One region of the Paenibacillus naphthalenovorans genome, then DNA from elsewhere that is predicted to be linked to it. Evidence: a T-box and tRNA genes for the amino acid it is inferred to sense, from the RefSeq annotation. Region 1 holds a T-box; the other holds one or more tRNA genes.
What was found. The T-box of region 1 lies ahead of trpS (tryptophan--tRNA ligase). A T-box ahead of a tRNA ligase gene usually reads a tRNA of that ligase, here a tRNA-Trp.
Positions count from the first base shown of each region.

Region 2: it encodes a tRNA-Trp, which carries the amino acid that the T-box ahead of trpS (tryptophan--tRNA ligase) is inferred to sense. The anticodon was not compared.

Region 1 is NZ_CP013652.1:132,845-136,367, reverse strand. Features, by position in the region: gene IJ22_RS00680 (metal-dependent hydrolase) at 1-428, shown strand, start outside; gene IJ22_RS00675 (alpha/beta-type small acid-soluble spore protein) at 577-804, opposite strand; gene IJ22_RS26480 (DUF5325 family protein) at 956-1,132, shown strand; gene trpS (tryptophan--tRNA ligase) at 1,187-2,176, opposite strand; T-box leader at 2,242-2,526, opposite strand; gene IJ22_RS00665 (permease) at 2,701-3,523, shown strand, end outside.
Region 2 is NZ_CP013652.1:3,442,201-3,445,723, reverse strand. Features, by position in the region: rRNA gene IJ22_RS16920 (23S ribosomal RNA) at 1-884, shown strand, start outside; rRNA gene rrf (5S ribosomal RNA) at 989-1,105, shown strand; tRNA gene IJ22_RS16910 (tRNA-Asn) at 1,111-1,186, shown strand; tRNA gene IJ22_RS16905 (tRNA-Ser) at 1,191-1,279, shown strand; tRNA gene IJ22_RS16900 (tRNA-Glu) at 1,296-1,370, shown strand; tRNA gene IJ22_RS16895 (tRNA-Val) at 1,389-1,464, shown strand; tRNA gene IJ22_RS16890 (tRNA-Met) at 1,482-1,558, shown strand; tRNA gene IJ22_RS16885 (tRNA-Asp) at 1,589-1,665, shown strand; tRNA gene IJ22_RS16880 (tRNA-Phe) at 1,741-1,816, shown strand; tRNA gene IJ22_RS16875 (tRNA-Thr) at 1,824-1,899, shown strand; tRNA gene IJ22_RS16870 (tRNA-Tyr) at 1,915-2,000, shown strand; tRNA gene IJ22_RS16865 (tRNA-Trp) at 2,010-2,083, shown strand; tRNA gene IJ22_RS16860 (tRNA-His) at 2,100-2,172, shown strand; tRNA gene IJ22_RS16855 (tRNA-Gln) at 2,191-2,262, shown strand; tRNA gene IJ22_RS16850 (tRNA-Gly) at 2,312-2,386, shown strand; tRNA gene IJ22_RS16845 (tRNA-Cys) at 2,393-2,466, shown strand; tRNA gene IJ22_RS16840 (tRNA-Leu) at 2,474-2,562, shown strand; tRNA gene IJ22_RS16835 (tRNA-Arg) at 2,588-2,661, shown strand; tRNA gene IJ22_RS16830 (tRNA-Leu) at 2,677-2,755, shown strand; gene IJ22_RS16825 (polysaccharide deacetylase family protein) at 2,939-3,523, opposite strand, start outside.

The DNA.
Region 1 (3,523 bases):
GGCTTTACAAAAAAGATGCGTCTTACAAGCCCGGCGACCGTTACACGCTGATTCCGACGGTTCATCTGCACCATTGGCAAATCATTAAGCAGGGATCGGATGGCTGGTTCACCCTAGGCGAGTACAAAAATGGTATCATTAAATGGATTGACCGGGTAACCTGTGATAACCATCCCGCCGTCGATGCCTCCAAAAGTCATCCGAATATTGCGTCGTTCCTGTATTTTACCTCTTTCGCCTGCGCGGAAGTCAAAGAGCATCCGTGGGGGTATGAGGTCCGTTGGATGGATGTGAGATACCGGCACCGCAAGCAGTATCCTTTTGTTGCCGTTCTGATGATGGATACCAAGTTCAGGACGCTGGATTCCTATGTCGGCTGGGTCAGCGAATCCCGGCTGGAGAAAAAACTGCGTGTGGACTTGTATTAGGCGTAGGCGTAATATGGAGATGGTGATTCAGATGCTTATTGCGGGGCTTTGGAGGGATTTCCAGCGGAATCGTCGAATTCTTTTTTGATCCACGATAAAAAAGCTCAAGGATTTCTCCTTGAGCTTATATTGATGAAGCTTCTCACTATTAGCGAGCTTGGCCGCCAGCAATGGCTTGCTCGGCGATTTGCACCAGGCGGCGAGTGATGTGGCCACCGATTGCGCCGGTGTCGCGAGTTGCCATATAACCGTAGTAACCGTCTTGAGGAATTTGGATGCCTAATTCTTGGGCTACCTCATACTTTAATTGATCCAATGCCTGAGAAGCTTGTGGCACTACCAAAGCGTTGCTGCTGCGGGATTGTCCTGCGCCCATGTTCAGCACTCCTTTCAATTGAATGATTTCTTTGATGTAATTTTGCAAGCTTGCAAGCTTATTATGTGTTACAGCTTTAGAACTATACGCATCTTTTGAAAAAAACTTTTTAAGTTTCAAATGTTGTTGCGAAAGGCAGGTGTTATGCGTTATGAGTAAAGGGCTCGCATTGTTTTTTGCAATCGTCGGGACGGCCCTGCTGGCGGCCATCAGCTACTTTATGTCGGCGGGAAGACCCTGGATGGCGGTTCTTTTTGCGTTCATTTCATTAGCGTTTATCGGCTCGGGATTTGTAGTAAAAGCAAAGCAGAGAAAATCAAAAGAATAGGAGCCTGCCGGCGGACAAAAACCGTCGTCCGGACAGACTCCTTTATCCAAAAAACTACAGCACCACAAATCCCATTTTTTCTTTGACCTGACGAAGTACCCGGTTTGCTTGCACTTCGGCCTTCTCCTTGCCTTGACGCAAGACCTCATACAGCTCGCCGGATCCTCTGATTTCGGCGTACCGCCGCTGAATCGGCTCAAGCACCGCGACAACGGCTTCGGCTAAATCTTTTTTGAACGGCCCGTAGCCTTGTCCCTCGTACTGCGCTTCGATTTCACTGATCGATTTGCCAGCGCACTGCGAATAAATGCTGATCAGGTTGCTTACTTCCGGCTTGTTTTGCGGGTCGAATTTTACCTCGCGCCCTGAGTCGGTGACGGCACGGCTGATTTTTTTGCGGATCACATCAGGAGCGTCCAGCATGGCGATATAGCTGCCTGCATTCGGATTGCTCTTGCTCATCTTCCTGGAAGCATCGTCAAGTGACATAATGCGTGCTCCCACCTCCGGAATGTAAGGCTCGGGTATGGTGAACGTCTCCCCATAGCGGCCGTTAAATCGTTGGGCCAGATCACGGGTTAGCTCCAAGTGCTGCTTTTGATCGTCACCTACCGGCACCAGATCCGCGTTGTACAGCAAAATATCGGCGGCCATCAGCGACGGATACGTGAACAAGCCCGCGCCCACGGATTCCTTGCCCGCAGATTTGTCTTTGAACTGCGTCATGCGCTCCAGTTCGCCCATATACGTGAGCGTCGTCATCAGCCATCCGAGCTCGGCATGAGCGGTCACCGTCGACTGAAGAAATACCGTCGCCTGCTTAGGATCGATCCCTGCCGCCAAATAAAGCGCCGCAACCGCCTCCGTCTGCTCCTTGAGCGCGGCCGGGTCCTGCGGTACCGTTACGGCATGCAAATCCACCACCATAAAATAACATTCGTGCGAATGCTGAAGCTTGACATAGTTTTGAAGCGCACCGATATAATTCCCCAGCGTCAGCTGGCCGCTCGGCTGCATCCCTGAAAGTACTCTTAGTTTGGACATGTTTCGTTTGCCTCCCTTTCATTATGCGACCTCATTCCATTGACAATACAAAAAGGCCTTCCGCCGCAAGGGACGAAAGACCGTGGTGCCACCCTAATTCGCTCGACCAGCCATCCGGTATAATAACGCAGGCATAGGACGAGCCTTGATCTCCTGTAACGGGGAGAAGCCGGAACGGCATACAGGTGTACCGGATGCATAGCCATGACTGCCCCGACAGGGGTTCTCCAGCGCACGTTCAACCGTCAGCTCAAGGATCCATTCGTACGGCCGCCGCCCGCCGGTTCACACCTCCCACCGGCTCTCTGGAGGGCTTGACTCCGTCTACTTGTTCCCGTCATCGCTTATTAGAGGTCATTGTACCTAACCGCCATTCCTCTGTCAACCGTAACTCCCAAATTCTTGTCCTATATACGTCTTCTCCGGCATACGATATAATAATTATTACGAAATACAAGGAGACATGACCCGTGCAAACGATTATCACCCGATGGATAACCAACATCCTTGCTGTTCTGTGCATCATGATGCTGTTTCTTATTTATACCCAAAAACACCCCCCCGATCTGTCTTTCATTACAGCTGACAGCATACAAAATTTCAAAACGCTCTTCATCAGCATCATACTTGAGGCGCTGCCTTTCGTTCTCCTTGGGGTCTTCGTCGCGGCCCTGCTTCAGATGTTCGTCTCGGAGCAAACGATCCGCCGCTTGACTCCGAAAAACCCGGTGCTTGGCGTCATCTTCGCCTGCGTAATGGGCATCATCTTCCCGCTGTGCGAATGCGGCATGATCCCGGTCATCCGCCGTCTGGTCCTTAAGGGGATGCCGGTTTACATAGCCGTTGTGTTCATTCTGGCGGGTCCGATCATTAATCCCGTCGTGTACGCTTCGACCTTCATGGCGTTTCGCAGCCGGCCGGAAATCGCTTATTCGCGGATGGCGCTGGCTTTTATTGTGGCCGCGACCATCGGACTGATCATTTACCGTTTTGTCAAGAGCAATCCCATGCGCGGATTCTCCAGCGCTCCGACAGCTCGCGATCACAAGCATGACCATTCCCATGAACACATACATACTCATGAGGACAGTCATCATCACAGTCACGGCCATGAGCACCACCACGCGCACGGGCATGGCCAAAGCCAGACCGGCCGCATGTTTGCCATTCTGGGGCATGCATCCGACGAGTTCTTCGACATGGGCAAATATCTGATTTTCGGCGCGTTTCTCACGGCCGTTATCCAAACCTTTATGTCCAGGGAAAGCCTTGTCACGATCGGAGAAGGAGCCGTCAGCTCCCATCTTTTTATGATGGCGCTTGGTTATGTCCTGTCGCTTTGTTCGA
Region 2 (3,523 bases), 1.9 Mb from region 1:
CGGTGAAATTTTAATACCTGTGAAGATGCAGGTTACCCGCGACAAGACGGAAAGACCCCATGGAGCTTTACTGCAGCTTGATATTGGACTTTGGTACGATCTGTACAGGATAGGTGGGAGCCAGAGAAGCATGAGCGCCAGCTTGTGTGGAGGCGACGTTGGGATACCACCCTGATCGTATCGGAGTTCTAACCTGGTGCCCTAAGCGGGTATGGGGACAGTGTCAGGTGGGCAGTTTGACTGGGGCGGTCGCCTCCTAAAGCGTAACGGAGGCGCCCCAAGGTTCCCTCAGAATGGTTGGAAATCATTCGCAGAGTGCAAAGGCAAAAGGGAGCTTGACTGCGAGACAAACAGGTCGAGCAGGGACGAAAGTCGGGCTTAGTGATCCGGTGGTACCGAATGGAAGGGCCATCGCTCAACGGATAAAAGCTACCCTGGGGATAACAGGCTTATCTCCCCCAAGAGTCCACATCGACGGGGAGGTTTGGCACCTCGATGTCGGCTCATCGCATCCTGGGGCTGAAGTAGGTCCCAAGGGTTGGGCTGTTCGCCCATTAAAGCGGTACGCGAGCTGGGTTCAGAACGTCGTGAGACAGTTCGGTCCCTATCTGTCGCGGGCGCAGGAAATTTGAGAGGAGCTGTCCTTAGTACGAGAGGACCGGGATGGACGTACCGCTGGTGTACCAGTTGTCTCGCCAGAGGCACGGCTGGATAGCCAAGTACGGAAGGGATAAGCGCTGAAAGCATCTAAGCGTGAAGCCCCCCTCAAGATGAGATTTCCCAGTACGTAAGACCCCTTGTAGACGACGAGGTAGATAGGTTCGGGGTGGAAGCACGGCAACGTGTGGAGCTGACGAATACTAATCGGTCGAGGGCTTATCCAAAAAGCACATGAAGATGATCAGCAGCTTGGTTTCGATCCAGTTTTCAGGGCGCAAGCCGCCTTGAAAGTGAAAATGCGATGTTTCCTGGAAGAAACATCAATACGTTTGGTGATGATGGCGGAAGGGAACCACGCGTACCCATACCGAACACGACCGTTAAGCCTTCCAGCGTCGATGGTACTTGGACCGCAGGGTCCTGGGAGAGTAGAACGTCGCCAAGCGATATTCCCCGATAGCTCAGTTGGTAGAGCACTCGACTGTTAATCGAGTTGTCACAGGTTCGAGTCCTGTTCGGGGAGCCATTTTGGAGAGGTGTCCGAGTTGGCCGAAGGAGCACGATTGGAAATCGTGTAGGCGTCACAAGCGTCTCGAGGGTTCGAATCCCTCTCTCTCCGTAGTACATTATAGCAAGGCCCGTTGGTCAAGGGGTTAAGACACCTCCCTTTCACGGAGGTAACAGGGGTTCGAATCCCCTACGGGTCACCACTTGCTTTACTTTCCCATGGAGGCTTAGCTCAGCTGGGAGAGCATCTGCCTTACAAGCAGAGGGTCGGCGGTTCGATCCCGTCAGCCTCCACCATAGATTACTTATACTGACGCGGGGTGGAGCAGCCCGGTAGCTCGTCGGGCTCATAACCCGAAGGCCGCAGGTTCAAATCCTGCCCCCGCAACCAATTTCGAAGCCAAGCATTCGAAAAATATGTGGAGCCGTGGTGTAGAGGCCTAACATGCCTGCCTGTCACGCAGGAGACCGCGGGTTCGAATCCCGTCGGCTCCGCCATGAAATTTACATCCTGTATGGGATGTGAGAACCCATTGAGTGGTTTACAAGAAGTATAAAATGTATTATAATTATGGCTCGGTAGCTCAGTCGGTAGAGCAGAGGACTGAAAATCCTCGTGTCGGCGGTTCGATTCCGTCCCGAGCCACCATCAATTTGCCGTTGTAGCTCAATTGGTAGAGCAACTGACTTGTAATCAGTAGGTTGGGGGTTCAAGTCCTCTCGACGGCACCAGCAACAACTTTATATGGAGGCTTAGCGAAGTGGCCAAACGCAGCAGACTGTAAATCTGTTCTCTGACGAGTTCGGTGGTTCGAATCCATCAGCCTCCACCAGTTTATTATAGGGGCATAGTTTAAAGGTAGAACAAAGGTCTCCAAAACCTTTGGTGTGGGTTCGATTCCTGCTGCCCCTGCCAATAACTCTCCAATATGGCGGTCGTGGCGAAGTGGCTAACGCATCGGATTGTGGCTCCGACATTCGAGGGTTCAATTCCCTTCGATCGCCCTTTATTCTTATCAGCATTGGGGATTAGCCAAGCGGTAAGGCAACGGACTTTGACTCCGTCATGCCTAGGTTCGAATCCTAGATCCCCAGTAACGGACTCTTGGAGAAAACTATTCAACTTGGGTCCGATATTCAATATGCGGAAGTGGCTCAGGGGTAGAGCATCGCCTTGCCAAGGCGAGGGTCGCGGGTTCGAATCCCGTCTTCCGCTCCATTATACGGCGCCATAGCCAAGTGGTAAGGCAGAGCTCTGCAAAAGCTTTACCCCCAGTTCGAATCTGGGTGGCGCCTCCATTCTTTTGCCGGAGTGGCGGAATCGGCAGACGCACAGGACTTAAAATCCTGCGGTAGGTGACTACCGTACCAGTTCAAGTCTGGTCTTCGGCACCACTCCAACAATTAATTAAATAAGCATGTGCCCTTAGCTCAGCTGGATAGAGCGTTTGACTACGAATCAAAAGGTCGGGAGTTCGAATCTCTCAGGGCACGGAGTAAATTTTATTTGCCGGCGTGGCGGAATGGCAGACGCGCTCGACTCAAAATCGAGTCCGAAAGGGTGGAGGTTCGAGTCCTCTCGCCGGTATTCAACATGGAAAAGAGCTCTTAGGATAATAAATCCTAAGAGCTCTTTTGCGTAATGCGGCTGCCAAGTTAGACATAATGACCATCAGATTAGTTGGTACGCAGTAACCAGGCCTAAAGGCAGGCTCGCCGTAAGTCAGCTCATTGAGCGGATGAAGATTTGTGCCTGAATACGAAAATGCTGCTACTTTAACTGTTTGGACACTTGAAGCAGCTCGGGTAAAGTGACAAGCTGGTAACCGCGCGACTGCAAGGTTTGGATGACGGTGGGTAGAGCTTCGACGGTTCCGCTTAAGTTTTGTCCAGGTCCGCCGCCGGAGTGTTGAAGAACGATCGATCCCTTTTTTACATGGTTTAAAATATTGTTTGTGACTTGTTCCCGATTGAGCTGTTTCCAATCCTCCGAATCGACATTCCAATTGACGATGCGGTAACCTTGCATGGAAGCCCACAACAGTTGATTTTCATTAATCTCTCCGAAAGGAGGCCGAATCAATCTGGGGGAATAGCCGATCAGAGACTTCAAAGATGCTTGTGTAAGCAGCACCTGAGATTTAAAGCTCTCGTCAGATAGTTTAGTGAACAGCTTATGATTATAGGAATGGTTTCCGATCACATGCCCTTCTCGCGCAATGCGCTTGACGATCTCAGGATGTTGTTCTGCTTGGGACCCCAGAATAAAGAATGTAGCTCGGACATTGTATTGTTTTAATACATTTAGCACTTGAGGAGTATACTGCTTATCCGGTGCGTCATCGAAAGTGAGAGC